Regions from separate parts of the Blautia difficilis genome, predicted to be linked through region 2. Evidence: a T-box and tRNA genes for the amino acid it is inferred to sense, from the RefSeq annotation. Region 2 holds a T-box; the other regions hold tRNA genes.
The links. The T-box of region 2 lies ahead of thrS (threonine--tRNA ligase). A T-box ahead of a tRNA ligase gene usually reads a tRNA of that ligase, here a tRNA-Thr.
Positions count from the first base shown of each region.

Region 1: it has a tRNA-Thr gene. The T-box ahead of thrS (threonine--tRNA ligase) is inferred to sense a tRNA for this amino acid. The anticodon was not compared.
Region 3: it has a tRNA-Thr gene. The T-box ahead of thrS (threonine--tRNA ligase) is inferred to sense a tRNA for this amino acid. The anticodon was not compared.

Region 1 covers NZ_JACOQG010000005.1:130,107-141,271, forward strand. The annotation lists gene glgB (1,4-alpha-glucan branching enzyme) at 1-1,960, shown strand, start outside; tRNA gene H8Z82_RS05180 (tRNA-Thr) at 2,021-2,093, shown strand; gene H8Z82_RS05185 (DUF2284 domain-containing protein) at 2,252-2,734, opposite strand; gene H8Z82_RS05190 (glycoside hydrolase family 36 protein) at 3,006-5,204, shown strand; gene H8Z82_RS05195 (ABC transporter ATP-binding protein) at 5,233-6,327, shown strand; gene H8Z82_RS05200 (ABC transporter permease) at 6,320-7,174, shown strand; gene H8Z82_RS05205 (ABC transporter permease) at 7,171-7,947, shown strand; gene potA (spermidine/putrescine ABC transporter ATP-binding protein) at 7,979-9,022, shown strand; gene H8Z82_RS05215 (ABC transporter permease) at 9,022-9,837, shown strand; gene H8Z82_RS05220 (extracellular solute-binding protein) at 9,851-11,165, shown strand, end outside.
Region 2 covers NZ_JACOQG010000012.1:38,949-50,113, reverse strand. The annotation lists gene H8Z82_RS09145 (AraC family transcriptional regulator) at 66-1,007, shown strand; partial or broken gene H8Z82_RS09140 (hydroxylamine reductase) at 1,075-1,425, opposite strand; gene H8Z82_RS09135 (Crp/Fnr family transcriptional regulator) at 1,522-2,187, shown strand; gene H8Z82_RS09130 (GAF domain-containing hybrid sensor histidine kinase/response regulator) at 2,470-5,133, shown strand; gene H8Z82_RS09125 (NAD(P)H-dependent flavin oxidoreductase) at 5,397-6,446, shown strand; gene H8Z82_RS09120 (MATE family efflux transporter) at 6,567-7,928, opposite strand; gene thrS (threonine--tRNA ligase) at 8,033-9,994, opposite strand; T-box leader at 10,143-10,361, opposite strand; gene H8Z82_RS09110 (DUF5717 family protein) at 10,580-11,165, shown strand, end outside.
Region 3 covers NZ_JACOQG010000015.1:31,031-42,195, forward strand. The annotation lists gene cysS (cysteine--tRNA ligase) at 1-30, shown strand, start outside; gene H8Z82_RS10200 (Mini-ribonuclease 3) at 15-494, shown strand; gene rlmB (23S rRNA (guanosine(2251)-2'-O)-methyltransferase RlmB) at 491-1,228, shown strand; gene sigH (RNA polymerase sporulation sigma factor SigH) at 1,309-1,911, shown strand; tRNA gene H8Z82_RS10215 (tRNA-Thr) at 2,025-2,096, shown strand; gene H8Z82_RS10220 (Uma2 family endonuclease) at 2,913-3,368, opposite strand; gene H8Z82_RS10225 (glutamine--tRNA ligase/YqeY domain fusion protein) at 3,857-5,524, shown strand; gene H8Z82_RS10230 (hypothetical protein) at 5,653-6,045, opposite strand; gene H8Z82_RS10235 (Maf family protein) at 6,226-6,819, shown strand; gene H8Z82_RS10240 (HAD family hydrolase) at 6,851-7,516, shown strand; gene H8Z82_RS10245 (HAD family hydrolase) at 7,509-8,312, shown strand; gene H8Z82_RS10250 (glyoxalase) at 8,314-8,571, shown strand; gene H8Z82_RS17355 (COG1470 family protein) at 8,815-11,165, shown strand, end outside.

The DNA.
Region 1 (11,165 bases), on a different contig from region 2:
AGAGGAAGAAGAAAAGCAGTTCTGTGCAGGCGTTTATTATGAGGCATATAAAAAACTTGGAGCACATCCCATGGAAATTAACGGTGTAAAGGGCACTTTGTTTGCTGTCTGGGCTCCCAATGCCATTAGCGTGAATATTGTTGGGGATTTCAATGAATGGATTGGCCGTGCAACCATCATGCACCGTATGCCAATGTCCGGTATCTTTGAACTGTTTGTACCCGGAGTAGAAGCCGGAACACATTATAAATATGAAATTAAAGTTAAAGGTGGCGAAGTTCTGTTAAAGGCCGATCCTTATGGGAACAGCGCAGAGCATGATTCTGAGGGCGCATCTGTGGTAGCAGATGTAAGTGCTTTTCAGTGGAATGACGGAGACTGGATGAAAGAGCGTCACAGATTTGATGACAGGAAACAGCCGGTTTCTATATATGAAACATCTCTGGAGGAATGGAAGATGGGAGAGGAACTGGTGGAGTTTCTGGCAGAGGAGGATTATACTCACGTAGAACTGCATCCGGTGATGGAATATCTGGATGACATTACAGGGGGATATTCTACTTATGGTTATTATGCACCGACTTCCAGATTTGGGACGCCCAAGGATTTCCAGAAGCTGGTGGATGAATTACATCAGGCAGGAATCGGTGTGATCCTGGACTGGACACCTGCACAGTTTCCACGGTATGCTTCCGGGCTGGAGAGATTTGATGGAACACCTCTTTATGAAAAACAGAATCCTGCAGAAGCGGTTCATCCATTCTGGGGAACACTGCTCTACAATTATGCCAGTCCTATGGTGAAGGATTTTCTGATTGCCAATGCATGTTTCTGGACAGAGGTTTATCATGTGGATGGTCTGCGCATGGATGATGTAGATGCTATGCTGTATCTGGATTATGGCAGAAATCCTGGAGAGTGGACACCAAATATATATGGCACAAATGAGAACCTGGATGCATTGGAATTTCTGAAACATCTGAATTCTGTGATCAAACAGAGAAATCCCGGTATCCTTCTGATTGCCCAGGAGGACGGACTCTGGCCGGAGCTGACAGACAGTGTGGAAAATGACCATCTGGGATTTGACTATAAATGGAGTGGCGGATGGACAAAAGATCTGCTTGAATATCTGAGCAAGGATCCTATTGAGAGAAAGAATTACCATGATCAGCTGACCATGTCCATGCTCTATGCATACTGTGAACATTATATTCTGACTCTTGGCACCAGGGATGTTGGCACTTTGAAGGATTTTGCAGAGAAACTGCCGGGAACAGAAGCACAGAAGAGTGCGCAGATCAGAGAAGCATACGCTTATATGATGCTGCATCCGGGATGCAAGATGATGGCACCGGATAAAGATATGCCAAAAGAACTGGAAGTTTTTGTCAAAGACCTCAATAATATGTATCTGTCACATCCGGCTCTTTATCAGATGGATGACGAGTATGATGGATTTGAATGGATTCAGTTAATGAAATATGAAGAGAATGTAGTGGCATTCCTAAGAAAGACAGAGAAACCGGAGGAGACCATTCTGGCTATCTGCAATTTCGCGGCAATCCCCTACGAGAATTATCAGGTTGGAGTACCTTTTGCCGGCAAATATAAGGAAATCTTTAACAGTGATGATAAGAAATACGGCGGTGAGGGCGTTGTCAATGCAAGAGTCAAGGCTGCGAAGAAGGCAGAGTGCGATGAGAGGGAATATTCTATTACAGTGAAACTTCCTGCACTTGGGGTGGTAATCTTTACCTGCACACCGGAAGAAGAGCCGAAAGAGGAGAAAGCAGCAGAAAGTCAGATCAAGAAGTCGATTACCAAGGCGAGAACTGTACGTAAGGCTACAGCGAAAACAAAAACTGCTGTAAAGACGGTAGTAAAACCGGCGACAAAAAAAGTGACAAAGACCACACCCAAAACACCAGCTAAAAAGGACTTGACAGAAAATAAATAATATTATAAACTAAATGCTGTGGCTGTCGGAATTGTTAATTTCTGACGGATGACAGCATAAGCTGAAATAGCTCAGTCGGTAGAGCACTTCACTCGTAATGAAGGGGTCGTGAGTTCAAGTCTCATTTTCAGCTTGACGTTTAAATAGCTCTGAATCCTTATGAAGTGAGGATTTGGAGCTTTTTTTATACATAATTGTATTTTTTTGAACGCAGATAAGCATTCCCCCGCTTCAAGTGCGGAGCACTAAGCGGCGGGTGAGGGGGGATGCTTATGTCCGCTTTACTCATGCTCAGTCTTCATGAAACAGGATTTGTGTAAAGAATCTCACATCTGAATCATCTGCCCAGCAGACCATACCTACTGCATCAGCCATTTTCTGTGCATCCACACTGTATGCGGACATACAGGAACAATTCTTATACGGTCCTGCGCTCATGATCAGGATGTCTTCTTTTCCCGCTTCCTGCATCTGTCTGGCAAGCTGTTCTGTAAGAATATTCTGTGCATGTTTCGCCTGCTTGAAAAGAACCGGATCCATAATCGGATCTTTCAGAACAGTCTGAAGAACCAGTGCCTTTTCATATTTCAATGCTTTTGCCTGCATTTCTTCTACAGTACCGCAGGCAGGCGGACATGCAGGAACCAGATTATAATTTCCACAGAGATTGTCCTCGCAGAATTGTCTGTATTCCGGTACAAATACCAGGTCTTTTGTATCCATGATCGCTGCATCTGCGAAACCCATGGAAAGTGCTTCTTTTATGAAATCCATAAGAATGTCTCCTTTCTTAAGTTGGAATGTTTGGTTTTGAATATTTTAACCAAATCAAGTAGCGAAGCGGATGATTTTATCCACTTGACAATGAATTATAACATTTTGAGATAAATAAAAACAGAGAGATTAAAACAAAAAGAGGAATATATTGTAAAGAAAAAATAAATCGGCAAAATCATAGATTCTTCATAGACATTTTTTGGTCAGAAGTTTATAATATTGCATCATATGGGGACTAGTAAATAAGTGAAAAGGAAGACTATCAAGCATGAAGTATATTAAAATAAATGAAAATGGGATTCATATTGTTTTTGGAATTACAGACAGGAATCAGATTAAGCTGCTTCATTTTTCAAAGGCAGATTTTTGTGAAGAGGATATCTGTAAATTTGGACCGGAATGTAAAGCAGAGGATCTGGCAAGGCGTGATCAGCTGATCGATGAGGCCTTTCAGCTTGTGCAGGTGAATCTGGCAGGCTATGACAGGCCCTATGAAAAACATGGAAACAAACATATCTGTACTGCGCCGGGATATTTATTGACATATGCAGGCATGGATGACTGTGTCAATGAGATTGGACGTAAAATCACTGTTTACCAGGAGGACAGGGCAGTGACTCACGTTCGCCTGGAAACAGAAATGCAGTTTTATAAAGGGACTTCTGTAGTCCGCATGAAGAACAGAATCATAAATGAAGGTGAGGACACACAGTGTCTGGAATATCTTTCTTCTTTTTGTTATACAGGAATTGAAAAAGAAGGCAAAAGCAATTCAGATGCCAAAATGAGAGTACGCATTCCTTATAATGGATGGCAGAAGGAAATGAGCATTAAGGAATTTACATTTGGGGATGTAGGACTGGCACAGACACAGCCGGGAGTGTATCAGCGTACCTCTCAGATTCTGGAGGTGACGAATACCGGACATTGGTCTACAAAGAAGTACCTGCCATTAGGCTATGTAGAGAATAAAGAAGCTCATACCAGCTTATTCTGGCAGATTGAACATAATGGTTCCTGGCATTATGAAATCAGTGATCAGAATACCCATTTCTATGTATGTGTCAGCGGACCTACGGAGATACAGTCCCACTGGTTCAAAAACCTTGCACCCGGTGAAGCCTTTGAGTCTGTGCCGGTTGCTGTGGGTGTGGCAGATGACAGCTTTGAACATGCAATGGGAGAGCTGACCAGATATCGCCGTATGATCCGCAGACCGAATAAGGATGATGAGGATTTACCGGTAATCTTTAACGATTACATGAATTGTCTGTTTGGAGATCCCACCACTGCAAAGGAGCTCCCGCTTATTGATGCAGCTGCTGCATGTGGCTGTGAATACTATGTGATCGATGCCGGATGGTATGCACCGGGAGAATGGTGGGACAGTGTGGGTGAATGGAAGGAATGCAGGGATCGTTTTCCAAATGGCATCAAAGAAGTGACGGATTACATCCATAAAAAAGGAATGGTTCCCGGTGTCTGGCTGGAGCTGGAGGTTATGGGAATTAACTGTGAGAAGGCAAAAAAAGCACCGGATGACTGGTTTTTTGTGCGTCATGGAAAGAGAGTCTATGACCGCAGCAGATATCAGCTGGACTTTAGAAATCCGGCAGTCATAGAACATGTGAATGAAGTCATAGACCGTGTGGTGAAGGAATATGGTGTAGGATATATTAAAATGGACTACAATATAGAGCCTGGAATCGGTACGGAGATTGGTGCAGAGAGCGTGGGACAGGGCCTCCTGGAACATGAAAAAGCATATCTTAACTGGCTGGATGGTGTATTTGCACGCTACCCGGATCTGGTAATTGAAAACTGCTCCAGTGGAGGACTTCGCATGGATTATGCACTGCTTTCCAGATACAGTATCCAGTCTGCCTCTGACCAGGAGGATTACCGCAATTTTGCTACCATAGCAGCAAATTCTCCGGCTGGAGTGACTCCGGAGCAGGCTGCGATCTGGTCCTATCCGATGCGTCAGGGAGACAAAGAAGAGGTTATTTATAATATGGTCAATGCCATGCTGTTCCGTATCCATCAGAGCGGTCATCTGGCAGAGCTTCCTCAGGAACGTCTTGCGCTGGTAAAAGAAGGAATTGCCTGCTATAAGACGATTCGCCAGGATATCAGGCAGGCACTGCCTTTCTGGCCTCTGGATATTGCAGATAATGAAGATCTGTGGGTATGCGGTGGACTACAGCTGGAAAAGAAAGCTTATCTTGCAGTATGGAAACGTCAGATGGAAGGGAAAAATAATGACAGATATCAGAATGCAGGTATCAGCTGTACAGAGGACAGCTTATCCATTCCGTTGGGAAGTCTTCCGTTTGCAGGTAAAGGCTTAAAAGTATCCTGCTTATATCCGGAAAAGGAGCCTGTTTCCTTTGAACTTGACAAAGATATACTGACTGTTCATTATGACAAACCTGTTATGGCAAGACTTTTTGAAATCAGTTTCTAACAGAACAAATAGGAAAGGAGAATACTACTTGTCGGAAATTTTGCTGGAATTAAAGAATATAAAAAAGAGTTTTTCTCCCGGGGAAGCAGTCCTGGATGATATCAGCCTTACGGTTGCCCGGGGAGAATTTGTCACTCTTCTTGGCTCCTCAGGGTGCGGTAAAACTACCACACTGCGGATCATTGCAGGACTGGAACAGGCAGACAGCGGAAGTGTGTGGATCAATGGTCAGAATGTAACGGAACTGGAACCGGATAAAAGGGATGTAAATACAGTATTTCAGAATTATGCCCTTTTTCCTCATATGAATGTGGCGGAAAATATAGGATATGGTCTGAAGCTTCGAAAGGTTTCCAAAGCAGAAATCAAAAAGAAAGTGGCACAGATGCTGGAGCTGGTTCAGCTGGAAGGGTATGAAAAGCGAAAGCCTTCGGAGCTGTCCGGAGGACAGAAGCAGCGTGTGGCTATTGCCAGAGCTCTGGTGAATAATCCAAAGGTACTGCTTCTGGATGAACCACTGGGAGCATTGGATCTGCAGCTGCGGCGGGCTATGCAGACAGAGTTAAAGCATTTACAGAAAAAACTGGGAATTACCTTTATCTATATTACCCATGATCAGGAAGAGGCTATTAATATGTCTGACAGGATTGCGGTTATGGATGGGGGCAGAATCCTGCAGATCGGTACACCGGATGAAATCTATAATCATCCAAAGACCAGTTATGTGGCAACCTTTGTGGGAAATGCCAATATTCTTCATGGTATTGTGGAATCTGCAGAAAATGAAAATATGGTGATAGATCTTGGCTGTGGGAAAATATCAGCAGGATCCGGAATGGATAAAGACTCTGCAAAACTGCTGCCCGGAGAACTTGTGACACTGGCTGTGCGCAGCGAAAATATCCGCTTACATGACAGGGATACAGAGGGACTGCCTGCCACTGTTCTGGAAAAAAACTTTGCCGGCGGGCAGCTCAGGGTTACCTTACAGCTGCAGGACCATACGGTACTCACTGCCAGCCGATATGGTATTAATACAGAGGTCAAAGAGGGACAGCAGATTTTCTGCAGCTTCCGTCCGGAGGACGCAGTGCTTGTAGATTGGGAGGAAGCTTATGAATAGGCAGAAAAGCGGTTCTGTATGGATGGTTCTTCCATTGTATATTTTTACGGTTGTATTTGTGATTTGCCCACTGATCTATATGGTTGCCCTTAGCTTTGCCACACCAAATGCAGGCTATGGGGTTACCTGGAAGTTCACCCTGGAAAATTACAGAAACATTCTGGAACCGGTATATCTGAATACTTTTGTGGAATCCCTGAAGCTGGCGCTGACCAGTACGGTGATTATAGTCCTGATCGGATATCCTTTTGGCTATTTTATGGCGAAAATGTCAGATAGATGGAAGAGAAAGGCCCAGTTTCTCTTAAGTGTACCTTTCTGGGTAAATTCACTGATCCGCCTCTATGGGTGGATCATCATTCTGCAGAAAAAAGGACTTTTGAATTTTATTTTGCTGAAGCTGGGAATCATAGAGAAACCGCTGTCGATTTTGTACAGTTATCCGGCGGTTATAATTGGAATGGTTTATGTGCTTTTGCCTTTTATGATCCTGTCTGTGTACTCCAGTGCGGAAAAATTGGACTGGTCCTATGTGGAGGCTGCCAGAGATCTGGGAGCATCCAGGCTCCAGGCCTTTTTTACGGTAAGCCTGAAGCTGACACTGCCCGGACTTTTGTCAGGTGTGATCCTTACCTTTATTCCATCCATGGGATTGTTTTTTATTGCAGATATTCTGGGAGGAAATAAGGTGGTGCTGGTGGGAAGCCTGATACAGGATCAGATGACCAGGGGCAGTAACTGGCCTTTTGCAGCTGCTCTGGCGGTAGTGATGATGCTTCTGACTACGATCATGATCATGATCTACCGAAAAGTGACAAATGCGAAAAAACTGGAGGGAATCGGATGAGAAAAAATTCAAAATTTGCCGGATTTTATATGGGTCTGATCTTTTTTCTGATGTATCTGCCTATTGCTATAGTGATTATTTTTTCTTTTAATGAATCCAAGCTTCCGGTCAGACTGACAGGATTTTCCTTAAAGTGGTATCAGGAACTTCTGCAGGACAATGCCATGCTGGAAGCCTTGGTCAACAGTCTGATCCTTGGGTGTTTGAGCTGTCTGGTAAGTGCAGTGATCGGAACGCTGGGAGCCGTAGGCCTGTCAAGGATCCGCTGGAAGTCCAGGGGAGTACTGGAATATATATCCATTTTACCGTTGATGATCCCGGAGATCATTCTGGGTATGGTGTTGATGGCCTTTTTTTATCTGTTGGGTCTGCCTTTTGGAATGCTGACTTTACTCATCGGACATACGGTGTTCTGTGTACCCTATATTCTGATGGAGGTTAAGGCCAGACTGGTGGGAATGGATCCTTCTCTGGAGGAAGCTGCCAGAGATTTGGGTGCAGGACCCGGACGGGCGTTTTGGGATATCACATTGCCTCTTATTATGCCTGCAGTGATTTCGGGTTCGCTGCTGGCATTTGCCATGTCTATGGATGATGTGGTGATCAGTATTTTTATCAATGGTCCAAGGCTGTCTACATTGCCAATCAAAGTATACACCCAGCTGAAAACCGGAGTTACGCCGGAAATCAATGCATTGTGTACTCTGCTGCTGATAGCTACATTGATCATTTTTTTGATTTATACTCGTATTACAAAAAACAAACATAAATAAAAAATACTACACTTAGAAGAAGGAAAAGAAGATGAACAAACTGATTGAGTTAAAAAATCTGACCAAGAATTTTGATGATCAGCAGGTTTTGCGAGGCATCAATCTGGATATTTATGAAAAGGAATTCCTGACCCTTCTTGGTCCCAGCGGCTGTGGTAAAACTACTACACTGCGAATCATTGCCGGATTTGAAGAACCAAGTGATGGTGAAGTTCTTTTTAACGGAATAGAAATTTCCAAGCTTCCTCCCTATAAGAGAGAAGTGAATACAGTGTTTCAGAAGTATGCGCTCTTCCCGCACCTGAATGTGGCGGAAAATATTGCTTTTGGTCTGAACCTGAAAAAAATGGATAAGTCTGTGATCAGTCAGAAAGTAGAACGAATGCTTAAAATGGTTGGTCTGGAAGGATTTGAAAAAAGAGATGTTACCCTTCTTTCCGGAGGACAGCAGCAGCGTGTTGCCATTGCCAGAGCCCTGGTCAATGAGCCAAAGGTGCTCCTTCTGGATGAGCCCCTGGGTGCCCTGGATGCCAAGATCCGAAAACAGATGCAGGTAGAGCTGAAAAAAATCCAGCAGGAGGTAGGTATTACCTTTATTTATGTTACCCATGATCAGGAGGAAGCCCTCTCCATGTCAGATACTGTTGTTGTAATGAATAACGGTGAGATCCAGCAGATCGGCACTCCTACAGACATTTACAATGAACCGGAGAACCGGTTTGTGGCAAGTTTTATCGGAGAATCTAATATTATTGAAGGTATTATGGTAAAGGATTATCTGGTACAGTTTGATGGATTTGAATTTGAGTGTGTAGATAAGGGCTTTGAGGATAACGAGGAGATTGAAGTAGTGCTCCGTCCTGAGGATCTGGATATTGTAGCTCCGGAGCAGGCAAAAATCAGAGGAACCGTGCGTAATATTACCTTTAAGGGAGTACATTATGAGATTTTGATCGAAACAGAGCTTCGAACCTATATGGTTCACACTACAGATTATGCGGAAGTCGGAAGGGAAGTGGGACTGAAATTCGGGCCTGAAGACATCCATGTTATGTACAGGATGGGAAGTTACTGATGAAACAGTACAGAAACCTGATCAAACCTTATCTGGTATGGGCTTTTGTGATCATTGTCATCCCGCTGATACTGATTGCTCTTTATGCCTTTACAGAGGATGGAAACGAGGTGCTGACCTTTTCCTTTACTCTGGAGAATTTCCGGAAATTTCTGGAAGCTACTTACATGAGTGTTATTTTTAAATCCTTTAAGCTGGGTATCCTGACCACTCTGATCTGTCTGGGGCTGGGTTATCCGCTGGCATTTATTATCTCCAAATGTCCGGAGAAATCTCAGAATCTGCTGATTTTACTGGTGACCATACCGGAATGGATCAATATGCTTCTTCGTACCTATGCATGGATGAATCTGCTTTCAGATAACGGAATTATTAATCGCCTGCTACAGCTGCTGGGAATTTCTCCGGTGACCATGATGTATACGGATTTCTCTGTGCTGGTGGGGCTGATCTGCAACTTTATGCCTTTTATGATCATACCGATCCATACTTCTTTAAGTAAGATGGATAAATCTCTTATTGAGGCGGCATTTGATCTGGGGGCAAATAAATTTCAGACCTTTACAAAGGTTATCTGGAAATTATCTATTCCAGGTGTGCTGAACGGAATTATGATGGTATTTCTGCTGTCGATCTCTACTTTCGTAATTCCCAAGCTTCTGGGTGGAGGACAGTATATGTTGATCGGTAACCTGATCGAGTCTCAGTTCATCTCTGTAGGTGACTGGAACTTCGGAAGTGCGATTTCTCTGATTCTGGCAGTGATCATTCTGATCTTTATGAGCTTGATGAAGAAGATGGATAAAGACGAGTAGAAAGGAGGACAGCATGAAACGTAATCATAAATTTTTCTCAATGTTATATGTGGTACTGTGTCTGGCCTTCTTTTATCTGCCGATTCTGGTGACCATGATTTTTTCCTTTAACTCATCCAAATCTCTGACCAGGTTTACAGGCTTTTCCCTGCGCTGGTATCAGGAACTGATGGGGAACGGAGAAGTGATCAAGGCCGTTTATGTATCTGTAACAATAGCGATTATTGCAACTGTTATATCTACGATCCTGGGAACTGTGACAGCCATAGGGCTTTCCAAATCCAGAAAGGTTGTAAAGGAGTTACTTTTAAATATTAATAATATTCCGATTCTGAATCCGGAAATCGTGACAGCCATCAGCCTGATGCTGCTGTTTTCCTCTCTGGGCTTCAGAAAGGGATATCTGACCATGCTTCTGGCACATATAGCCTTCTGTACCCCTTATGTGATCACCAGTGTGTATCCAAAGGTGAGGGCACTGGATCCAAACCTGGCTAATGCAGCCATGGACCTGGGGGCAACTCCCTTCCAGGCACTTACCAAGGTAATCGTGCCAATGATCAAAGAGGGGATTTTTGCTGGGGCATTGTTAGCATTTACTATGTCCTTTGACGATTTTGTAATTTCCTACTTTGTATCCGGAAACGGAGTAAAGAATATCTCCATTGTTGTATACAATATGACGAAGAGAATTAATCCTACGATCAATGCTCTGTCAACCATTGTGATCGTGGTAATTGTTGTGGTTCTGCTTCTGTCCAATCTGGTTCCGCTGATCAAGAAAAAAGCGAAAAAACTGAACCGCAGAATGGTAAGGGTCATGTCTGTGATCCTGATTGTGGCAGTGACTGCAGGACTGGTGAAATGGGGATATGTGGCCGGTTCTGCCCATGTTCTCAAGGTATATAATGCAGGGGAGTATATGGATCTGTCTCTGCTGGAGAAATTTGAGAAAGAATATAACTGTCAGATCGTATATGAAACCTTTGAATCCAATGAAATGATGTATACCAAGCTTTCCAGCGGTGAGACCTATGATGTGCTTATTCCTTCAGATTATATGATCCAGAGACTGATCAAAGAAGAGTATCTCCAGGCCCTTGACTGGAAAAAACTGCCCAACCGGAAAAATCTGCTGAAGGATGTGACCAATAAGAGTTATGATCCGGGCAACCGGTATTCCTGCCCCTATTTCTGGGGAACTGTGGGAATCCTTTATGATAAAACAGTGGTGGACCCACAGGATCTGAAGGATGGCTGGAACCTTCTCTGTAATCCGAAATACAAGGGAAATCTTTACATGTATGATTCAGAGAGAGATTCCTTTA
Region 2 (11,165 bases):
TGATATATACATTGAATTAAATTGCAGAAATACTGTATAATATCGTAAAAAAGAAAGAATGTGATATGAAGATGGATTATAATAAAACATATAATAAGATACTTACAGACGAGGAGTTCATGGAAACTAAACAGCATGGAAGCAGTGATTATCCATTCCAGTATTATTATGATAATCTGGAATTGTTTGATTTTCATTGTATTGAGTGGCACTGGCACAGAGAATTTGAGTTTTTATATGTGGAGTCTGGACAAGTTACATGCGGAATAGGAGAACAACAGATTATATTGTCAGAAGGAGAGGCAATTTTTATTAATTCTAAAATATTGCACCGCTTTTACGCATCATCAGGTGGTATCATTCCTAACTTTGTATGTATGCCGGAATTTATTGCACCGGAGAACAGCCTGATCTATAAGAAATATATCTTGCCAATCATTTCATCGAATATATATTTTCAGTGTTTTCGGACTGATGAATTATGGCAGACAAAGATTATACAAACTATGATAAAAATAATGGAAATACAGGAGAATGAGAAAATAAGAGAACTTGCTACTTTATCATTGATGCAGGATTTATGGCTGACTTTTTATGAAAATGTAAAGTTATCTGATAAAGGAGATGTACAGACAGTTGATGAAGTTGCACAGAAAAGAGTACAGTTAATCATGCAATATATACATGAAAACTATAATCGCAATTTGTCTCTGGATGAAATTGCCTCGCATATAGGAATCAGCAAAAGTACTGCACTTAATTTGTTCCACCGGTTTTTACATACTACACCGGTTAATTATCTGATAGGATATCGACTTCAGGCAGCTTCCTGGTTATTGAAAAATACGAATAAAAAAGTAAAAACAATTGCCTATGAAAGTGGATTTCATAACGTTGATTATTTTTGCAGATTGTTTAAAAAACGTTATCATTTAACTCCATCAGAATATCGTTGCACATGTTTAAAATTGTTGTCGGCTGATCTGAGTCTTCAGACCCATAAATAAAGCCGATGCGGGACTTTGGAATCCTGTATCGGCTTTGTTAATTTGCGAAGATTTTGAAAAATTTATTTTACTGGTTCATTAGTGCTTTGATATCTTCATCCGGTGTGGTGATAGGTGCAATGCCATAATTTTCCACCAGATAGTTCAGAATATTAGGAGACAGGAACGCCGGAAGAGAAGGACCAAGACGGATGTTCTTGATACCTAAGTGTAAAAGTGTCAGCAGGATACAGACTGCTTTCTGTTCATACCAGGAGAGAACGAAGGAAAGCGGAAGCTCATTTACAGAACATCCAAATGCATCCGCAAGTGCCACAGCAACCTGGATCGCACCATAAGCATCATTACACTGGCCCATATCCATCAGTCGTGGCAGACCACCGATTTCTCCCAGCTCAAGATCATTGAAACGGAATTTTTATCCTCCGCCAATAGATTTACCTTTTGTTTCTGTCAGCATTATAGTATAATAAATACAACTTGTATGTTTGATTTCCAACAAGGAGGAATGATTTTGAAAAAATATTTACCTATTCTAAAAAACAGTCCATTCTTTAAAGGCCTTACTGATAATGAGATATTATCTATACTGCATTGTGTAAAAGCAACAACAGTTTCCAAAAAACGAGATTCTTATATTTTCAGAGCAGGAGATTCTACTGAAGTGATGGGGCTTGTAGTGTCAGGCTGTGTTCTTGTTATTCAGGAAGACCTTTGGGGGCATCGGAATATTCTGTCAAAATGTCATACCGGTGATTTCTTTGGTGAGCCATATGCAGCAAGCCCGGGAGCTGTTCTGAATGTCAGCGTGGTGGCAGATACGGATTGTGAGATTATTCTGCTAAATGTCCAAAGGCTTTTGATTTCCTGCCCGACTGCATGCGAACACCATCAGAAGCTGATCCGCAACCTGGTCAGTGTCCTGGCAAATAAGATATTGATCCTAAACGACAAGATTACACATGTGGGCAAGCGAACGACAAGGGATAAACTATTGTCCTATCTGTCGGCAGAGTCTATCAGACATTCGTCGTTATCCTTTGATATTCCTTTTGACCGGCAGCAGTTGGCAGATTATCTGTGCATTGACCGTGCGGCAATGTCTACGGAGATATCAAAGTTACAGAAAGAAGGATTTATAAAAACAAATAGAAATCATTTTGAATTGAAGTTGCAATGAAGTTACTGTCTGTGATATTATGAAAGTGATATAAGCGAAAATGACTTTTGCAGAAACGAAAGTATCTTTAAATTTTATTTACAAATATACTTCCTCTAATGGCTTAAAAGGAAGTTTTACGGATACGGAACGGTATGAGTACAAATGAGCAGGAAACAGTAATGTCAATGCTGTATGGACTTCAGAAGTAGGAGAACAGTTCGAACATATGTATCGGCTGTTCTTTTTTTGTTTTCAGGCATTAACGCGGTGGTACTTTCTATATAAGTGTTGGGAGATTATATGAAAAAGTTTAAGGCAAATGATAATAAGAGTGAAGAACATGAGATTAACTACAGACAATTTAACAAAAAGCTGGAACTGCTGAATCAGATTCTGTCTCTGATATCAGACATCAATCAGGCGTCGGATGAGAAAGAAGTGAAGGATTGTATTCCTGCATTGCTTCAATACACTGGTGAATATACAGATGCAGACAGAGTATATATTTTTGAACTGATGTCTGAAAAACAGGATTATTACAGCAATACCTTCGAATGGTGCAGAGAAGGGATCATCCCTCAGATTGACAATCTGATTCGTATTCCTGCCGGCAGTATGCCGGTGTGGCATGAGAAATTCCTCTGTGGAGAAACCATTATTATTCATGATCTGGAGAAAATACGCGAAACTATGCCTTCGGAATATGATATCCTGAAGGTTCAGGACATTCATTCTCTGCTGGTTTTACCTCTGTTTGCAAATACGCAGTTGAGCGGTTTTATCGGTCTGGATAATCCGGAGCTGGTTAATCCAGGTGTTTCCATATCGCTTCTTTCCAATGCAGGCGGACATCTTGCCAGTACACTGAATAATCTGCGTATGTTCAGGATGCTTGAGGAAAAACAGAAAACACTGGAGAGTAATCTGGAGGAACTTCAGAAGGAGAAGCATATCCTGGAAGCTCTCTGCGTAGATTATACCTCATTTTATTTATGTGATTTGGCAAATGATACTCTGGAAATGATCAAACAGAGCACACATTCTAATTGGGCAGAGATTGATGGGATGACGGAGCTGAAATCCAGTTATACATCCAGAATCAGATATTATTATGATCATTATGTAATCCGGGAATCAGCACCGGATTTCCTCCAGAAGATGGAACGTCACGCTCTCATAGAGTATCTGCGGAATCATAAACGTTTTGCATATCGTTATCAGTCAGTGAAAAACCATGCCGGGCATGAGTATTTTGAATTACAGGTAATACGTCTGGAGACAGGTAACAGAGATGATTATAAGATCATTATGGGATTTCGCTATATTGATGATATTGTGCAGGAGGATATGAAAAAGAAGCAGCAGATGGAAGAGACTATGGCTGATCTGAAAATGAATAATGAGATCATCTCTGCAATCAGCAAAATGTACCGGATCATCTACCGGGTGGATCTGATCCATGATACCTATGAGGAGATTTCCAGCCAGGAATCCGTGCACCGTCCGACCGGTAGAAATGGAAAGATTTCTGTTCAGTTTACAAAAGCCAGAGAGAAATTCATAGCGCCCGAATTTCAGGAGAGAATGAGAGAATTTCTGGATGTTTCCACGCTGGCAGAACGTCTGAAGAACAGAGAGGAGGTTTCCACAGAATACAGAGCCATAACCGGAGTCTGGCATCAGGCCAGATTTATTGTGAAGCTTCGAAACGAAGCAGGGGAAGTGACCAATGTTCTCTATGTGACGAGAGATATTAATGACCAGAAAATATCTGAGCTGGAGAGCCGGGAAGAACTGAGAAGAACTGCCCAGGAGGCTGAGAAAGCCAATCTGGCAAAGACAGATTTCCTTAGGAGAATGAGTCATGATATCCGCACACCGATCAACGGGATTCAGGGATGTGTGGATATTGCAGACCGTTATCCCGATGATCTGGAGCTTCAGCAGGAAGCACGTACCAAAATCAGGACTGCTTCCGGTTATCTTTTAAACCTTGTCAATGATGTGCTGGATATGAATAAGCTGGAATCCGGCAATATACAGCTGGAGAGAAAGCACTTTAATCTGCTGGAACTTTTGCATAACACGAATGAAATCACCAGGATGCAGGCAAATGAATCCGGCATTAATTATTATGTAGAAGATGGAGAAATCATCCATACACAGCTGATAGGAAGTCCGGTGCATTTCCAGCAGATATTGATGAATATCGGCAGCAATGCAGTAAAATATAATTATGATGGTGGTTCTGTGACAGTTACCTGTCGTGAGGTTTCCTATACGGATACCACTGCGGAATATGAACTGACCTGTACGGATACCGGGATCGGCATGAGTGAGGAATTTCAGAAAAAGGCATTTGAGCCTTTTGCCCAGGAAGGGCAGTCAGCCAGAACAAATTATGCAGGTACCGGTCTGGGACTTGCCATTGCCAGAAAGCTGATAGAGCTGCAGGGTGGAACCCTTTCCTTTGAGAGTATACAGGGAAAGGGAACTAAATTTATTCTTCATATTTCTTTTGAAATTTCAGCAGAGGAACAGGAAAAGAAATCTCATATGTATCAGAACTGTTCAGTGGAAGGAGTTCAGATTCTGTTGGTGGAAGATAATGAACTGAATATGGAAATTGCTGAGTTTCTGCTGAAAGAAGAAAAAATGAAAGTGACAAAGGCATGGAATGGACGGGAAGCTGTAGAAATCTTTGAGAATTCAGAGCCCGGATACTTTGATGTGATCTTGATGGATCTGATGATGCCACAAATGGGAGGGTTGGAAGCTACCCGTAGAATCAGAAAAATGGATCGAGAGGATGCGAAATCTATCCCTATCTTTGCTATGACAGCCAATGCCTTTCTGGATGATATTGCACAGAGCAAAGCTGCAGGAATGAACGAACATTTTTCAAAACCCCTTCAAATGGAGAAAGTGATAGATACCATTCGATTTTATTGCACAGCCCGATGAGAAACAGTTGGAAGATAATATAATGAGGAAAATTTAATGAAAATAAATAAATCCGCGGATATGATTACATAAAGTGATCATATCCGCGGATTTTTTGTCAAAATCTATAAGTTTATACGTTACTGTGAACGGAGTGAACAGTAACGTTTATATAGTATTAAAAACTATATAAAATGGTTTCTCTTGACAAGAACAAATATTATGATATACTTTGAATATCAAAATATTTAAAATACAAACAAAATAACAGGAGAAGAATCACAATGAAGAATTTCAAAATAGGAGATAAAATCACAAGAGTTCCGTTAATCCAGGGGGGAATGGGAGTTGGAATCAGTCTTGGCAGACTTGCAGGTTCTGTTGCGAAAGCAGGAGGAGTTGGTATTATTTCCACTGCACAGATCGGCTACAGGGAAGAAGACTTTGACAGAAATCCGGCAGCAGCCAACGAACGTGCCATTGCCGGTGAAATGAAAAAAGCCCGTGAGATTTCCGAAGACGGAATTATAGGATACAATATTATGGTTGCACTGAAAGAATATGCATCTCACGTAAAGGCTGCAGTAAAAGCCGGAGCAGACATCATTATTTCCGGTGCGGGACTTCCCACAGAGCTTCCGGAACTGGTAAAAGGAAGTCTGACAAAGATCGCTCCCATCGTATCTACAGACAAATCCGCAAAAGTAATCCTGAAATACTGGGACAGAAAATACAAAAGAACTGCAGATCTGGTAGTGATCGAAGGTCCTCAGGCAGGCGGACACCTTGGCTTCCATAAAGAAGAACTGGAGAAATATACCGAAGAATCCTACGGCGAAGAAATAAAGAAAATCATCACAACAGTAAAAAGCTACGCAGAGAAATATGAGACAGAAATTCCGGTGATCGTAGCTGGTGGTATCTATAACAGAGAGGATGTCCAAAAAGTGGATAATCTGGGTGCTGATGGCATTCAGGTAGCTACCCGCTTTATCACAACGGAAGAATGTGACGCAGACATCCGCTACAAAGAAGCTCATTTAAAAGCAAAAGAATCCGACATTGCCATTGTAAAAAGCCCGGTAGGAATGCCAGGTCGTGCCATTATGAACAAATTCATGACCCGTGTCATGAACGGCGAACAGATTCCACACAGTCCCTGTCATGGATGTCTCGTAAAATGCAGCCCAAAAGAAATTCCTTACTGTATTACTGACGGACTGATCAATGCAGTAAAAGGGAATGTAGATGAGGGACTTCTTTTCTGTGGTGCAAAAGCATGGAAAGCAGAGCATTTACAGACAGTACAGGAAGTGATTAATGACCTGTTTTAATCAATCAAGTAGCGAAGCGGATTGTGAATATCCGTTTGACTATAGAAATGCATGATTTAAGGGGTGAACGTTTTGTAATGTTCACCCCTTATTATGGATTTGTACAGTATTTAATATTTTTTAATTCCGGATTTCTGCCAGTGCTTTTTTAAACTGAAATGTAAATAAAACAGAGGTAAAGATCACTGCAGTAATATCTGCAATGGGTTCTGCCATATATACGCCTGTTGTTGGATCAGGTACCATATGAGGCATAATATAGATTAGCGGGATCAGCAGTACAAATTTACGGACAACAGCAACAATAATAGAGTTTACAGCCTTTCCAAGTGAGGTAAAGGTCATCTGGCAGGCAATCTGGATACCGAAGAGGAACAGACCACCCAGGTAGATTTTCAGCATTGGTGCAGTAAATCCAATAAGATCTGTATCAGCAGTAAAAATGCTTACAAATACTCTGGGAACAAGCTGTACAGCAGCCCAGAGAAGTACAGAATATGACAGACAGGTGATCAGAAGCAAACGGAACGTTTTCTTTACTCTGTCTGCATTTTTGGCACCGTAATTATAACTGGAAATTGGCTGTGCTCCCTGCGCAATGCCCTGAAGAGGAAGCATGGCAAACTGCATAACACTGGTCAGGATGGTCATGGCTCCCACCGCAATATCACCGCCGTACCGAAGCAGGGATGAATTGAAGCAGACAGTTACAATACTTTCGCTTGACTGCATGATAAAAGCAGCAAGTCCCAGTGCGATACAGGGAAGAACGACCTTTGCCTCCAGATGGAGATGTTTTTTCCTGAGGTGAAGCAGTGTCTTTTTGCCACAGAGGAATAAAACTACCCAGAGTGTGGAAATCGCCTGTGAGATAACTGTTGCCAGTGCAGCACCGCGTACCCCCATATGAAAAACAAAGATAAGTACAGGGTCTAAAACAATATTGCAGACAGCACCGATCAGGACGGAAACCATGGAAAATGTGGTAAATCCCTGTGCAGTGATGAATGCATTCATACCAAGGGTTAATTGTACGAACAAGGTACCGAAAGCGTAAATATGCATATAATCGGTTGCATAACTGATGGTGTTTTCACTGGCGCCAAAAGCCAGTAATAAATCTCTGCCCCAGATCAATAAAATGGCAGTGAGGATAACAGAGATAATAATCTGAAGAATAAAACAGTTGCCTAATATATTCTCAGCAGATTTATTATCCTGTTTTCCCATACAGATAGAAGCCCGTGGTGCACCGCCGGAACTGACCAGTGCCGCAAATGCGGAGACGATCATGATGATGGGCATACAGACTCCCACACCGGTAAGGGCCAGACTGCCTTCCCCCGGGATGTGGCCGATATAAATACGGTCTACAATGTTATAAAGCATGTTGATAAGCTGGGCAATTACTGTTGGAATGGATAGCTTTAAAAGAAGCTTTCCAACAGGTTCTGTGCCCAGAAAATTTTTGTTATCCTGCATGGACAATAACCTCCTGTCTGATAATATCATGAAAAATCCCTCTGACAGTACCACATAAACGGTTTTCGAAATATGTGACAGTCAGAGGGATGGTCTATCAGGATTTATTTATTTTCTTCCTGAACCTCGATCTTGCGGATTGTCTTATTTTTGATCTCTTCTTTGATGGATGCAAGGAATTCACCAAGGTCTTTCATTCCTTCATCGCCAAGATAACGGCTTCTTACAGAAACCTTGCCTTCTTCTTCCTCTTTGGCACCAACAATGAGCATGTATGGAACTCTTGCAAGACGTGCTTCACGGATTTTGTAACCCATCTTTTCGGAACGCTGGTCAACAGAGCAGCGGATTCCGTTTTCTTTTAACTGAGCTTCAACTTTGGCAGCATAGTCGTGGAATTTCTCGGAAATCGGGATTACACGAACCTGTTCCGGGCAGAGCCATGTTGGGAACATGCCTGCATATTTCTCAATGAGCCATGCCAGTGTTCTCTCATAGCATCCCATGGATGTACGATGGATGATGTATGGACGCTGTTTTTCGCCGTTTTCGTCGATATAATACATGTCGAACTGTTCAGCAAGAAGAGCATCCCACTGAATTGTGATCATTGTATCTTCTTTTCCGTATACGTTCTTTGCGTTGATATCAACCTTAGGTCCGTAGAAAGCAGCCTCTCCAACATCCTCTGTAAACGGAATATTCAGTTCTTCAAGCATCTGGCGGATATGAGCTTCTGTCTGATTCCACACTTCTGCATCACCGATGTATTTCTCTCTGTTGTTCGGATCCCATTTGGAAAGATGATAGGTTACGTCTTCCTCCACGCCGAGAACCTGTAGGCAGTACTGTGCAAGTGCGATACAGTCTTTGAATTCCTTTACCATCTGGTCAGGTCTTACGATCAGATGTCCCTCGGAGATTGTGAACTGACGTACACGTGTCAGACCGTGCATTTCTCCGGAATCCTCATTACGGAACAGAGTGGATGTTTCGCCGTAACGAAGAGGCAGATCACGGTAGCTGTGCTGTTCTGCTTTGTATACATAATACTGGAACGGACATGTCATAGGACGAAGTGCAAATACTTCCTTGTCAGTCTCCTCATCACCGAGAACGAACATACCCTCTTTGTAATGATCCCAGTGTCCGGAAATCTTGTAAAGGTCGCTCTTTGCCATTAACGGAGTTTTTGTTCTTACATAGCCACGTTTTGTCTCTTCGTCTTCAATCCAGCGTTGAAGCTCCTGCATTATGATCACACCGTTTGGCATAATAAGCGGAAGTCCCTGTCCGATTACGTCTACAGTTGTGAAAATTTTCATTTCACGGCCAAGCTTGTTGTGGTCACGTCTTTTTGCTTCTTCCATCTGTTCCAGATGTTCTTTCAGTTCGTCCTTGGAAGCATAAGCGGTTCCGTAGATACGTGTGAGCATTGCGTTCTTTTCGCTGCCTCTCCAGTAAGCGCTGGAAGAGGAAAGAAGCTTGAATGCTTTTACACCTTTTACGCTCATAAGGTGAGGACCTGCGCAGAGGTCTGTCCAGTCACCCTGGGAATAGAAAGAGATTTCGGAGCCTTCCGGAAGATCTTCGATAAGTTCTACCTTGTATGGCTCATTTTTCTCCTGGAAGTATGCGATGGCATCTTCTCTTGATTTTGTGAAGCGTTCGATCTTGGCACCTTTTTTGATGATCTTTTTCATTTCTTTTTCGATTGCATCCAGGTCTTCACGGGAGAATGGAGGGCAGTCGAAATCATAGTAGAATCCTGTGTCAATAGAAGGTCCGATAGCAACCTTTGCATCCGGATATAAGGTCTGTACTGCCTGGGCAAGTACATGGGATGCTGTGTGACGGAGAACTGCAAGTCCTTTTTCGTCTTTGGCTGTCAGAATGTTTAATTCGCAGTCGCTGTCGAGAACTGTTCTTAAGTCTACAACTTCTCCGTTTACTTCACCTGCACAGGCTGCACGTGCAAGGCCTTCGCTGATGTCGTAAGCAATGTCGATGACTGATTTTGCTTCAGCGTATTCTTTTTTTGATCCGTCTTTTAATGTTACGATCATGGTCATTATCTCCTTTATTATATATTCTTTGTATGCTGTCAGATGTCCGGCTGCCTGTTTGGATGTAAGGATCATCTTTCAGTGTATTTTGTACTGCAAAGGGGGAAAAGAAAGAATAAAAAAATCCCCTACAGTACGGTTAAATACTGTAGGGGACGAGATATTATTACTCGCGGTTCCACCCCGGTTGTTCTGAATGACTGAAAATAATAATTCAGAACCACTTCATTCGATGGTAACGGAATCACCGGACTGTATTAAAGTCACTCAGAGGTGGTCTTCGGCTGTTTCCCGATGAAATGCTTGCACCGGAATGCATTTCTCTCTGTAACGTTCCTCAGCTTACTCTTCTCTTCAACGTTTTAAGCTTTCTTATCTTTTCTGCCACTGATTATAAACTTGAAAAATAGGTTTGTCAATTGCTAAATTACAAATTCGTTACTGTTCACTCCGTTTACAGTAACGGTGTTCGCAAGGTTAAAAACATCCGGTCAAGCCAAATATTGCACAGGTTGCGGTTGTGGTGTATAATAAACAGATAAGGTTATTTGACAGTGATAAATTATGATGAACAGGGAAATATAGGTGAACAACTTGAAAAAGACGATAGAAGAACTCTTAAGTGGAAAATTCAGATATGAGCAGCCGGGCCTTCTTTTTTCAAAAGAGAAAATTGAAGTGACACTGAAAGCCGGAGATGTATACAGGGGAGAATTGTATTTCGGGACAGAAGATAACCAGAGGATCCGTGGATATATTACATCTTCCAACAGGCGGGTTGTTCCGGGAACAGATCAGTTCACAGGGACTACAATACGTCTGCAGTACGGGGTAGATGGTGTAGGAATGAATCCGGGTGACAGACATGAGGGCTGGCTGTGCTTTACCACCAATGTAGGAGAGTACAGAATTCCTTTTGTGATCCAGGCTGAAAAGGAAGAGATGCACAGTGTGGCAGGTTCTGTGACGGATATGGATTCTTTTGTAAAAATCGCAAAAGAGGATTTCAAAGAAGCCTATCGCCTTTTTACAGATTCTGGATTTCCAAAACTTCTGAAAAATGCAGGAACAAAGGAACTGGCTCTTTATAAAGGTCTTTCCAGACAGCCTGTAACTTATCAGAATCTTGAGGAGTTTCTTGTGGGAACCGGACGGAAGAAACCGGTAAACA
Region 3 (11,165 bases), on a different contig from region 2:
CGTGAGGGCGTAAAATGGAAACGAGCTTAAATGATATGAGTGAAACAAACGGGTTTAATGAAGAGAATTTAAGTAATCTGAAAGATTTGCTTCATCAGGTGTTTCATTTGGAAGATAAAGACTTGCGAACCTATTCTCCGCTGACATTGGCGTATATCGGAGATGGCGTCTATGAACTGGTGATCCGTACGATCCTTGTAAAAAAAGGCAATTGTCCGGTTAACCAGCTTCACAGAAAGGCCAGCAGTCTGGTTAAGGCAGGAACTCAGTCTTCCATGATGGAAGTGATCGAACCTATGCTTACAGAGGAGGAACACAGCGTTTACAGAAGAGGCAGAAATGCTCATTCTCCTACAATGGCGAAGCATGCAACTATGGCAGACTACCGCAGGGCAACAGGGTTTGAAGCTCTGATGGGTTATTTATATTTAAAAGATGATTTCAGCAGGATCATAGAGCTGGTCCGTGCAGGAATCGGAGAGGATAAGATATGAGTGAACAGATAGAGGGACGTAATGCAGTCTTGGAAGCTTTTCGTTCCGGAAAATGTGTAGATAAGCTTTTTATCCTGGACGGATGCCAGGACGGACCGGTTCGTACTATTGCCAGAGAGGCAAGAAAAAAAGATACGATTATTAACTATGTGGCAAAAGAACGTCTGGATCAGTTAAGTGAGACAGGCGCACATCAGGGCGTGATCGCTCAGGTGGCAGCCTATGAATATGCAAGTGTAGAAGATATTCTTGCGAAAGCAAAGGAAAAAGGAGAAGATCCGTTTATCTTTATCCTGGATAATATTGAGGATCCTCATAATCTCGGTGCAATCATCCGTACAGCAAACCTTGCAGGTGCACATGGGGTAATCATTCCCAAAAGAAGAGCAGTTGGCCTGACTTCCACAGTTGCCAAGACTTCAGCAGGTGCGTTAAACTATACACCTGTTGCAAAGGTTACCAATCTTGGACATACTATCGATGAACTGAAAGAACAGGGTATGTGGTTTGTTTGTGCAGATATGGGCGGCGAAACCATGTACAATCTTAACCTGACAGGTCCGATTGGTGTAGTGATCGGAAATGAAGGGGAAGGTGTAAGCAGACTGATCCGTGAGAAGTGTGATTTCGTGGCATCTATTCCTATGAAGGGTGACATTGATTCCCTTAATGCATCTGTGGCAGCCGGAGTACTTGGATATGAGATCGTACGTCAGAGACTGCAGAAGAAATAAAATTATTCCACAATATTGTTATGTTATAAGAAGCCCTCTGGGCGAATGATAGAGATTTTCAGAAAAACGGAAGGGTTAAATTGATGAAACAGTATGACGGAATTAAAGATGAAGAATTAATTTCCCGTTTCAAAAACGGGGAATCAGAAATCCTCGACTATCTGATGGAGAAATACAAGAACATGGTCCGCAAGAAAGCAAGGACCATGTTCCTGATAGGCGGGGAGAACGATGATTTGATACAGGAAGGTATGATCGGACTGTTTAAGGCAGTCCGCGATTACCAGCCGGACAGAGATGCTGCATTTCAGACCTTTGCCAGTATATGTGTGGACAGACAGATCTACAACGCCATCCAGAGTTCCAACAGGCAGAAGCACCAGCCGCTGAATTCCTATATTTCTCTCAGCGAACAGGATGGGGAAAATGAAGAACATCTTGGAGATAACTGGGGAGAGAACCCGGAGTCTATCATTATTGACCAGGAGAATGTCCAGGATCTGGAGCAGGAGATAACAGCAACGTTAAGTCCAATGGAGAACCAGGTTCTTGAATATTATCTGGCAGGAAACGGATACGGAGAGATTGCCCGGATCATGGGAAAAACACCCAAGTCCATAGATAATGCATTACAGCGTATCCGAACCAAGATCAGGGAGCAGCTGGAGCAATATCAAAAATAGAAAGATATCTGTATAAAATCAAAAATAAAAATCAAAAAGTTGAAAAATAGGGATTGACAATACAAACAAGTTCTGGTAACATATTCAAATGTGAGCGGTAAATCCGACACAATGCTGATGTGGCTCAGAGGTAGAGCACTTCCTTGGTAAGGAAGGGGTCACGGGTTCAATTCCCGTCATCAGCTTTTTTTATTGCTTAAAAATAAAAGATTTCTTGAATTTTGGTAACTCAAAAGTAATCAGAACAGAAGTTTTGATATACTTTTAAGAACTGTTTGTACTTCCAGAATGACAAGAGATATGTTATACTTACAGCGTTGTCCAACCGATACCCGGCAACGGGAGGAGGTGAGTTCCTTGTCAGAAATTATTATTTCTTTTCTTGTCTCCTTTGCGGCTGGTATAGCTTGCCACTATATCATCAAATGGTTAGACGGCGACAAGTAGGGCAACGCTAGCCTAGCAGTTTCTTGTCTGCTATAAAAAATAAGAAGAAGCCCCCGGTATTAGCGGTACCGAGGGCTTCATTTTTGTCCTTGCCAGACAAATTATTATTTCTTTGCCTACTGGCATTATAGCATATGCGGATTATGAAATCAATATGCAGATGAGCTTGAAAAAATAAAAAAGAACAAGCTAGTTACTGTTCACACACCATTATTCCGCGAGGTGTTTTGACATGAATATGCCAAAATCCCGAGACATACAAGCCAAAATTCCATTGCCGCAGGCAATCTGGAATGAATTTTGGCTATGTTACTGTGAACGGAGTGAACAGTAACACAAGCTATCCCCTTGGTTTATGCGTTATTTTTCAAAAATGGCTCAGTTGATCGGTTTATTCTTTTTAGCAGTCTGCATCCCTGCCTATTGCTAGAGTTTTGCAATGGAATGCGAAAAGGAATCGAAGGGAGCGTATTTATATTTCCTATGATTCTACGAAACAGAAAAAACGTATTATCAAAAAAGAGCAGATGCAGCAGCACCTACTCTTTGTAGTGTTAATATTCACCAATGTCGAACAGCTCGTCAAAGGTTATCTTTAGATTCGGAAACATAACCAGATGTAAATCTTCTTTATTCTGGGCTGTGACAGTCTTATAAAGATACGGATAACCAGTGCCATCTTCTTTGAAATCGAAGAGATAAATCTCTACAGATTTTTTTCTCCAGTCAACGATCCAATACTCAGAGACACCGACCTTGCAATAAATATCCATCTTTTCATGTCGATCATATTCTTCTGTGGCATTGGACAAAACTTCCATCACAAAGCGGGGAATGCCAGTGAAAGAAATGTTCTTACGGTCTCTCAGATTACAGATGATTGATACGTCAGGAATGATTACTTTATCATCATTTTCACGCCATTCATACTGAACACCATCACCAAAGACACGATATAAGCTGTCTTTGATTTGGCTGCCGATCTTAATAACAAAGTTATTGATAACCATAGAATGTTCTAGGTAAGTTTTACTTAAATCTCCAATTGGTAGTGCATTATTCATATTTCTGCATCTCCTTGATATGTTAATATAATTATAATATTTTGCAAGATGTTAGTCAAGGATATGAGCTAGCTGCTGAAAGAGAGTGTATATGTGTGGTTACTGTTCACTGGTAATATCCCGCGAGGTGTTTTTTGTGAGCAAAGGTCACAGAAAACCCGAGACATACCGCGCGAATTTATGCGATCAGCATAAATTCTGTGCATCGCGAAGCGTGTTACTGTGAACGGAGTGAACAGTAACTATGTGTGAACAGTAACACTGTAACAAATTTACAAGCTGAATATAAGGCCTGTCACTGTTGCGTAAACGGTTGACAGATGGAATTTCCAATGATAATATAAATTCATTCGACATAAAAAATATTCAGTTGTATTTTTTATATATAGATGTGTGAAAAAACAGTATAAAATACGACAACAGGAGGGAAGAAGATGGAGAACGAAACAGTTTCCAAGAATTTTATTGAGAATATCATTGATAAAGATTTAGCAGAGGGTGTTTATGACACCGTGCATACGCGTTTCCCACCGGAACCGAATGGATATCTTCATATCGGTCATGCCAAATCTATTCTTTTAAACTATGGCCTTGCACAGGAATATAACGGCAAGTTCAATATGCGTTTTGATGATACAAACCCGACCAAGGAAAAGAGTGAGTTTGTAGAATCCATCAAGGCAGATATTAAATGGCTGGGTGCAGACTGGGAAGACAGATTGTTTTTTGCATCTGATTATTTCGGACAGATGTATGAAGCTGCTGTAAAGCTGATTCAGAAAGGCAAAGCCTATGTATGTGACCTGACAGCAGATCAGATCCGCGAATACCGTGGAACTCTTACAGAGCCGGGCAAAGAAAGCCCATACAGAAACAGAAGTGTAGAAGAGAACCTGCAGCTTTTCGAAGAGATGAAAGAAGGCAAATATGCAGACGGAGAGAAAGTGCTCCGTGCCAAGATCGATATGGCATCTCCGAATATGAACATGCGTGACCCGGTTATTTATCGTGTTGCCCATATGACACACCACAGAACCGGTGACACATGGTGCATCTATCCAATGTACGACTTCGCTCATCCTATCGAAGATGCCATTGAGGGAATCACACATTCTATCTGTACTCTGGAGTTTGAGGATCACAGACCGCTGTACGACTGGGTTGTAAAAGAACTGGAATATCCGCAGCCACCGAAGCAGATTGAGTTTGCAAAACTGTATCTGACAAATGTAGTTACAGGTAAACGTTACATTAAGAAACTGGTAGAGGAAGGCATTGTAGACGGATGGGATGATCCACGTCTGGTTTCCATCGCAGCGCTGCGCCGCCGTGGATTTACACCGGAATCCATTAAAATGTTTGTGGAACTCTGTGGTGTATCTAAGGCAAACAGCTCTGTTGACTATGCAATGCTTGAATACTGTATCCGTGAGGATTTGAAACTGAAACGTCCTCGTCTGATGGCTGTTCTTGATCCGATCAAGCTTGTGATCGATAATTATCCGGAAGGCGAAGTAGAATATCTGGAAGCTCCGAACAATATGGAGAACGAAGAACTGGGAACCCGTAAAATACCGTTTGGCAGAGAACTCTATATTGAGAGAGAAGACTTTATGGTAGATCCGCCTAAGAAATATAAGAGAATGTTCCCGGGCACAGAGGTTCGTCTTATGAACGCATATTTCGTAACCTGTACAGGATATGAAGCTGATGAAGATGGAACTGTACGTGTGGTGCACTGTACTTATGATCCAGCAACAAAGGGCGGCAATGCACCGGATGGCAGAAAAGTAAAAGGAACCATCCATTGGGTGGAAGCAAGCCAGGCAGGAAAAGCAGAAGTACGTCTCTATGAGAATATCGTAGATGAGGAGAAAGGTGTATATAATAAAGAGGATGGTTCTCTGAACGTAAATCCTAATTCTCTGACAAAAGTTACTGCATATGTAGAACCTGCACTTATGGAAGCAAAAGGCTATGACAGCTTCCAGTTTGTAAGAACAGGATTTTTCTGTGCAGATATCCATGACTCCAAGGAAGGCGCTCCGGTATTTAACCGTATTGTATCTTTGAAGAGTTCATTCAAACTGCCGAAAGCCTGATAAGGAATGTGCTTCATAGTAAGAAGTTAAAGTTGAAATAACTATTATATAATGAAATAGCTATTATATAAATAAAAACGGATCAATCTGAATAGTATCAGACGGATCCGTTTTTTTATGTTGTTATGTTATTCTGCGTCAGTATCTGCTTTAACGTCAGATTCGGCATCTGCTTCAGTATCCTGAATAGTGCCAGTTTTTACATCATCAGAGCTTTCAGTCTCTTCGTCAGTTTCGGCATCATCAGAGCTTTCAGGCTCTTCATCAGTTTCAGTGATGTCACCCTGTTCTAAATCAGCGTCCCAGGATTCAAAATCTTCAGCACTTTCCTGCAGAACTTCCTTTTCCTCTTCTTCATCGGAGTCAAAGGCGATATCAAATGCATCGTCAAAATCCTCTGTGAAATCCTCATCTTTTGTATGAGGATGTTTTTTTGTGATCACTGCTGCCACCGCGCCGGCTGCTGCCGCGGTCAGGGCACCTACTGCTACAAATCCCCAATATTTATTAAGCTTTGCCATAATAATACTCCTTTCTGATATTGGTCATTTCGCATATGAATAAAGATATTTTAATACATTTCTGCCAAAAAGAAAAGGGGTAAGTTTTGGCTTGTTCACGATCCGACAAAAAGCAATAAAAACCGGTTGCGTCAGAGAAAGATACAAGGTATACTATGACAGGAAAGAAGAGGGTACATTATGAGAAAAATTATTTTGGCATCTGCTTCCCCAAGAAGACGGGAGCTGTTGACTCAGGCAGGAGTGACCTTTTCGATCATACCTGCCCATGGGGAGGAGAAACGGACTTCGGATGAGCCGGGAGAGGCAGTACAGAAGCTGGCTTTTGATAAGGCAGTTTCCGTGGCAGAGGAGCTTGGGGAATGCGAGGAAAAGACACTGGTGATCGGTTCAGACACAGTTGTGGTTTTTCAAAACAGCATTCTGGGCAAGCCGGCAGATGAGGAGGATGCAGTTCATACTTTGCAAAGGCTTCAGGACAATACACATCAGGTATATACGGGAGTGGCAGTTCTGGAGAAAAAGCAGGGACAATGGATAGAACATACCTTTTATGAGAAAACAGATGTGAAATTTTATCCGGTGTCTGAGAATGAAATCAGGGCTTATGTGTCTACCGGAGAACCCATGGATAAAGCCGGAAGTTACGGAATCCAGGGCAGATGGGGGATTTATGTAAAGGGAATCTGCGGTGACTATAATAATGTGGTGGGACTGCCGGTGGCAAGGCTTTTCCATGAAATGAAGAAGCTGGGAATTTCCCTTGTTGACTAAAATGCAGACAAAATAAAGAGGATGATACAAAATGATAAAAGCAGGTATATTTGATCTGGACGGAACTCTGGCATATACACTGGATTCCATGGCATATATTGCAAATGAGGTAATGGAGAAGCTGGGACTTCGCCCTCTACCTCTGGATAATTTCCGCTATTATTGCGGAGAGGGTGCGGATATGCTGGTGCGCAGGGCGTTGAAGGATGCGGGAGATCCGGAACTGGTTCATTATGAAGAAGCACGGAAGATGTACAGAGAGAGGTTTGACGAAGATCCGCTGTATAAGGTGACCCGGTATGAGGGAATGCAGTCAACGGTAGAGAAACTGAGAAAAAAAGGAATGAAGCTGGCTGTATGCTCCAATAAACCCCATCCTGCAGCACTGAAGGTAATGGATTATCTTTATTCGGGAATTTTTGACCTGGTGATTGGACAACAGGAAGGAATCCGCCGTAAACCTGCACCGGATGCACCGCTTCTGGCAGCAAAGAAGCTTGGGGTAAAACCGGAAGAGTGTATGTATATCGGAGATACCGGTACAGACATGCAGACCGGTAAAGCTGCAGGAATGTTTACCGTAGGTGTATTATGGGGCTTCCGTGACCTGGAGGAGCTTAATGCTAACGGAGCTGATCTGGTGGCAGAGAAACCGACAGATTTATTAAAGATATGTGAGGAATACAAAAATGATTAAACTGATCGCCAGTGATCTGGACGGAACCTTACTTTTAAACAAAGCCCAGACCCTGCCTGATGATCTGTTTCCTTTGATCAGGGAACTGAATGAACTGGGAATCCGGTTTGTGGCAGCCAGTGGACGCCAGTATCCGAATATGAAGAGATTGTTTGCACCGGTTGCTTCAGATATTTCTTTTATCTGTGAGAATGGTGCGCTGGCAGTGGAAAAGGGGCAGGTTCTTTATCAGGATCGATTTGATAAAGAACTGGCAAATGAGATTCTTACTGCAATTATAGAAAAAAAAGACGCAGAATTTACCTGTTCTGCCAAGGATTATCATTATCTTATGCCAAAGACAGAAAGCTTTCGCCATTATATGGTGGATCTGGTGAAAAATGAGTGCAGGATCATAAACAGCCTGGATGAAATCACAGAGCCCATTATGAAGCTGGCGGTATATGAATCTGCCGGTCTGACAGATGAATATGTACGTTACTGGACTGGACGGTTTGGACAAAGATGTACAGTAGTGACATCAGGCAATGACTGGGTAGATTTTATTCCTTTTGGTACGAACAAGGCAAAGGGAATCCGGGAGTTCCAGGAAAAATATGGGATTTCCCCGGAGGAGTGCATTGCATTCGGAGACGAATATAATGATATAGAGATGCTTAAGGCAGTGAAATATGGATTTGCCATGGCACATTCCAAGGAGAAGGTGCGGGAATCGGCGGCATTCACTGCAGATCGGGTACAGGATATTCTGGAAAAGGTAATCAGGGCGAAAGGAAATATGGAGGAGGTAATTTAAAATGTACACAGAAGAATGCATCAACACATTTCTGGAAAAGCAGGGACAGCTTTTTCCGCAGCCGGTGGCGGAGTCTTTTGAGGAAGCAGAGGCTTTTCTGGAGGACTGCATGGCTGCAGTGGTAGATTCTATTGACGAAGTGAGGGAATATCTGGATGACATGGGAGCTGATGTAGAAGGCATGTCAGACGGAGAATTGGAAGAGGCCAGTGAGGTATTTGCACTTCCTGACGGAAAATATCTTATTGTGGAAGGCTGAATAGAAATTTGATATAGAATAAATAAAAAGAGGAAGAAGCTATTTCAAAGAGCAGTTCTGCAAAATAGAACTATGCAGATTGAAACAGCTTCTTTCATTTATGCACAGAAGAAATATGAAATATGCGAATTACATTTGGAAAAACCATAGTGTTATAATAACACTGTATAAAGAACTGCCGGTCAAAAATAAAACGGCAGTTATAAAAAGATATATAAATGATAAAGAAAAGGAGGATGGCACATGAGGAAAAAAAGAATTCTTGCAGTGCTGATGGCTGTGCTGATGATCGTTACCCTTCTTCCATCCATGGCTTTTGCAGCGGAAGTAGGAGAGCTTGGAGGCAAGCTGAAGGTAAAGGGACTGCCGGCAGTGGGAACAGTACTGAGTGCAGATTATTCCAAGGTGACTCCCGAGGGAGTGACAGATGATGATGTTATCTTTTCCTGGTCCAGACAGACCGGTGAGAAGGAACTTACCCAGGTAGGTACAGAAAAAACTTACACAGTGACTCAGGAGGATCTGGGTTATGTGCTGGTACTGGATATCACACCGGCAGAGAAGTCAGGATTTACCGGGAAACTCCAGGCCAAGACTCGGGAGGTGACAGCTACTCAGGAGGAAGCCCAGGCTGCTGCTGATAAGAAAGCTCAGGAGGAGCAGGATACAGAAGCCCAGCTGGAAGGCTCAGAAGAGGATGCAGAGTCGGAAGATGCTGAAAATGTCCAGCAGACAGAGGATGACAGTACAGAGGAAGATGATACACAGAATCCGGAACAGACAGAGGAAATGCAAATCTATACCCAGTCTGAGCTTCAGCCTGACGGTACAGAGAAAACTACAGATAAAACAGAGGATGTTCAGGAGACAGAAGCGCCGGAGAATGCAGAGAACACGGATGATGTGGAAAATGCACAGCAGGAGTTGTCCTATGAAGCAGTAGCTTCTGTAGAAGGTCAGGAAAATCCGGTGTGTGATTTTGGAACTATCCGGACAGAAGCCGGAGATAATGAATCCCAGACAATGTTTGTAGATATTAAAAATACCGGAACAGGTGCTCTGAATTTCAAAGCAATCAGCCCGGAGCATTTTATGGTAGCGGACATAGAGGAGCCTCTGGCAGCGGGAGAGTCTGTCAGCGTATGGATTCAGCCAAGGAAGGAACTGGAGGAAGGTACTTATGATGACACCATTACCTATGAGACGGAAGAGGGAGCTGAGGTTTCCTTTGAAGTGAAGGCTGTAGTGGAAGCGGAAGAAGAGCCTGTTCTTGAACCTGATGATTCTGAAACTCCGGATGATTCTGAGAATCCGGAAACTCCGGACAATACGGAGGAACCAAGTGCAGAGCTTGGAAAGCTATCTATATCCACAGATCCGGCAGTACTTTCCTTTGCTGATCTGACAGAAGGCTATACACAGATCAGTGAGAGCCAGACAGTTACTGTGACGAATACAGGAGATGAGACAGTTACAGTAAAGCTTCCGGAGTCTGAGCATTTTGATATTACGCCGATGGATACACAGGCTGTATATACACTGGAGAAGGGGGCATCCTGTAGCTTTCATGTTCAGCCAAAAGCAGGATTAGCCCAGGGTGATTACAGTGATACACTTGTTTTTGGAATTGAAGAGGATGAGGCTACTGTGGCACAGGCAGAGGCCGGAGTCAGTGTAAAAGCAGAGGAGAAGCCGCAGGTTTCCCTGAAAGCAGATCCTTCCGAGATTATTTATGACCCGATGGAGGAGGGATACAATACTCCGGATTATGTGTATCGGATCACACTTACTAACACTGGAAATACAGCAGTGGATCTGACTCAGCCGCAGGCTCAGTATTTTGAAATTGGAGAGCTGTCTGCAACACAACTGGATCCCGGAGCAGAAGCAACCTTTACTGCAGTGCCCAAAACCGGTATGACAGCAGGCGAGTACAGTGAATCTATTCAGGTTACAGCCACAAATACAGACAGCCAGATTTCTGCAGTGGCCGAGATCAGTGCTTCGTTCAGTGTGACAAAACCAGCATGCAGAATTACCGGAATCCAGAATCCTTCTCACGTGAAGGGAGTAAAGAATGGTTCAGAGAAATCTGCTAAGGCATTGGGACTTCCTTCAAAAGTAGTTATTAATACTACAGAGGGGGAAATGAAGGCGAAGGTAAAATGGAATGTAAAGGAATGTACGTATGATCCATCTGTAAAGCAGGAGCAGACCTTCAAAGTAAATGGAACTGTAGTGCTTCCTGATGGAGTTGAAAATCCGGATCAGATCAGCCTGATCACAGCTGTAAAGGTAACTGTAAAAGCCGGACGTACTGCTCAGATTGCAGATCCGGCAAATAATAAGATCACAGGAATCAGTGCTGACGGATATACCACTCAGTCCAAGATTACATTTACAGCGGTAGGTGCAGGAATGGACAATGAAAGCCCGGGAAAGGGAGATGTGCGTTATGTTCCGGATCGCTGGACGGTGATCAATACAAACAGCTGGAGCCAGGCTCCGTACACGGCTGCTTTTGGAATTACCAAAGAGGGCACATATAATCTGACTGTTGTATTTAATGCTCAGCAGTATGATGGCAAAAGCTG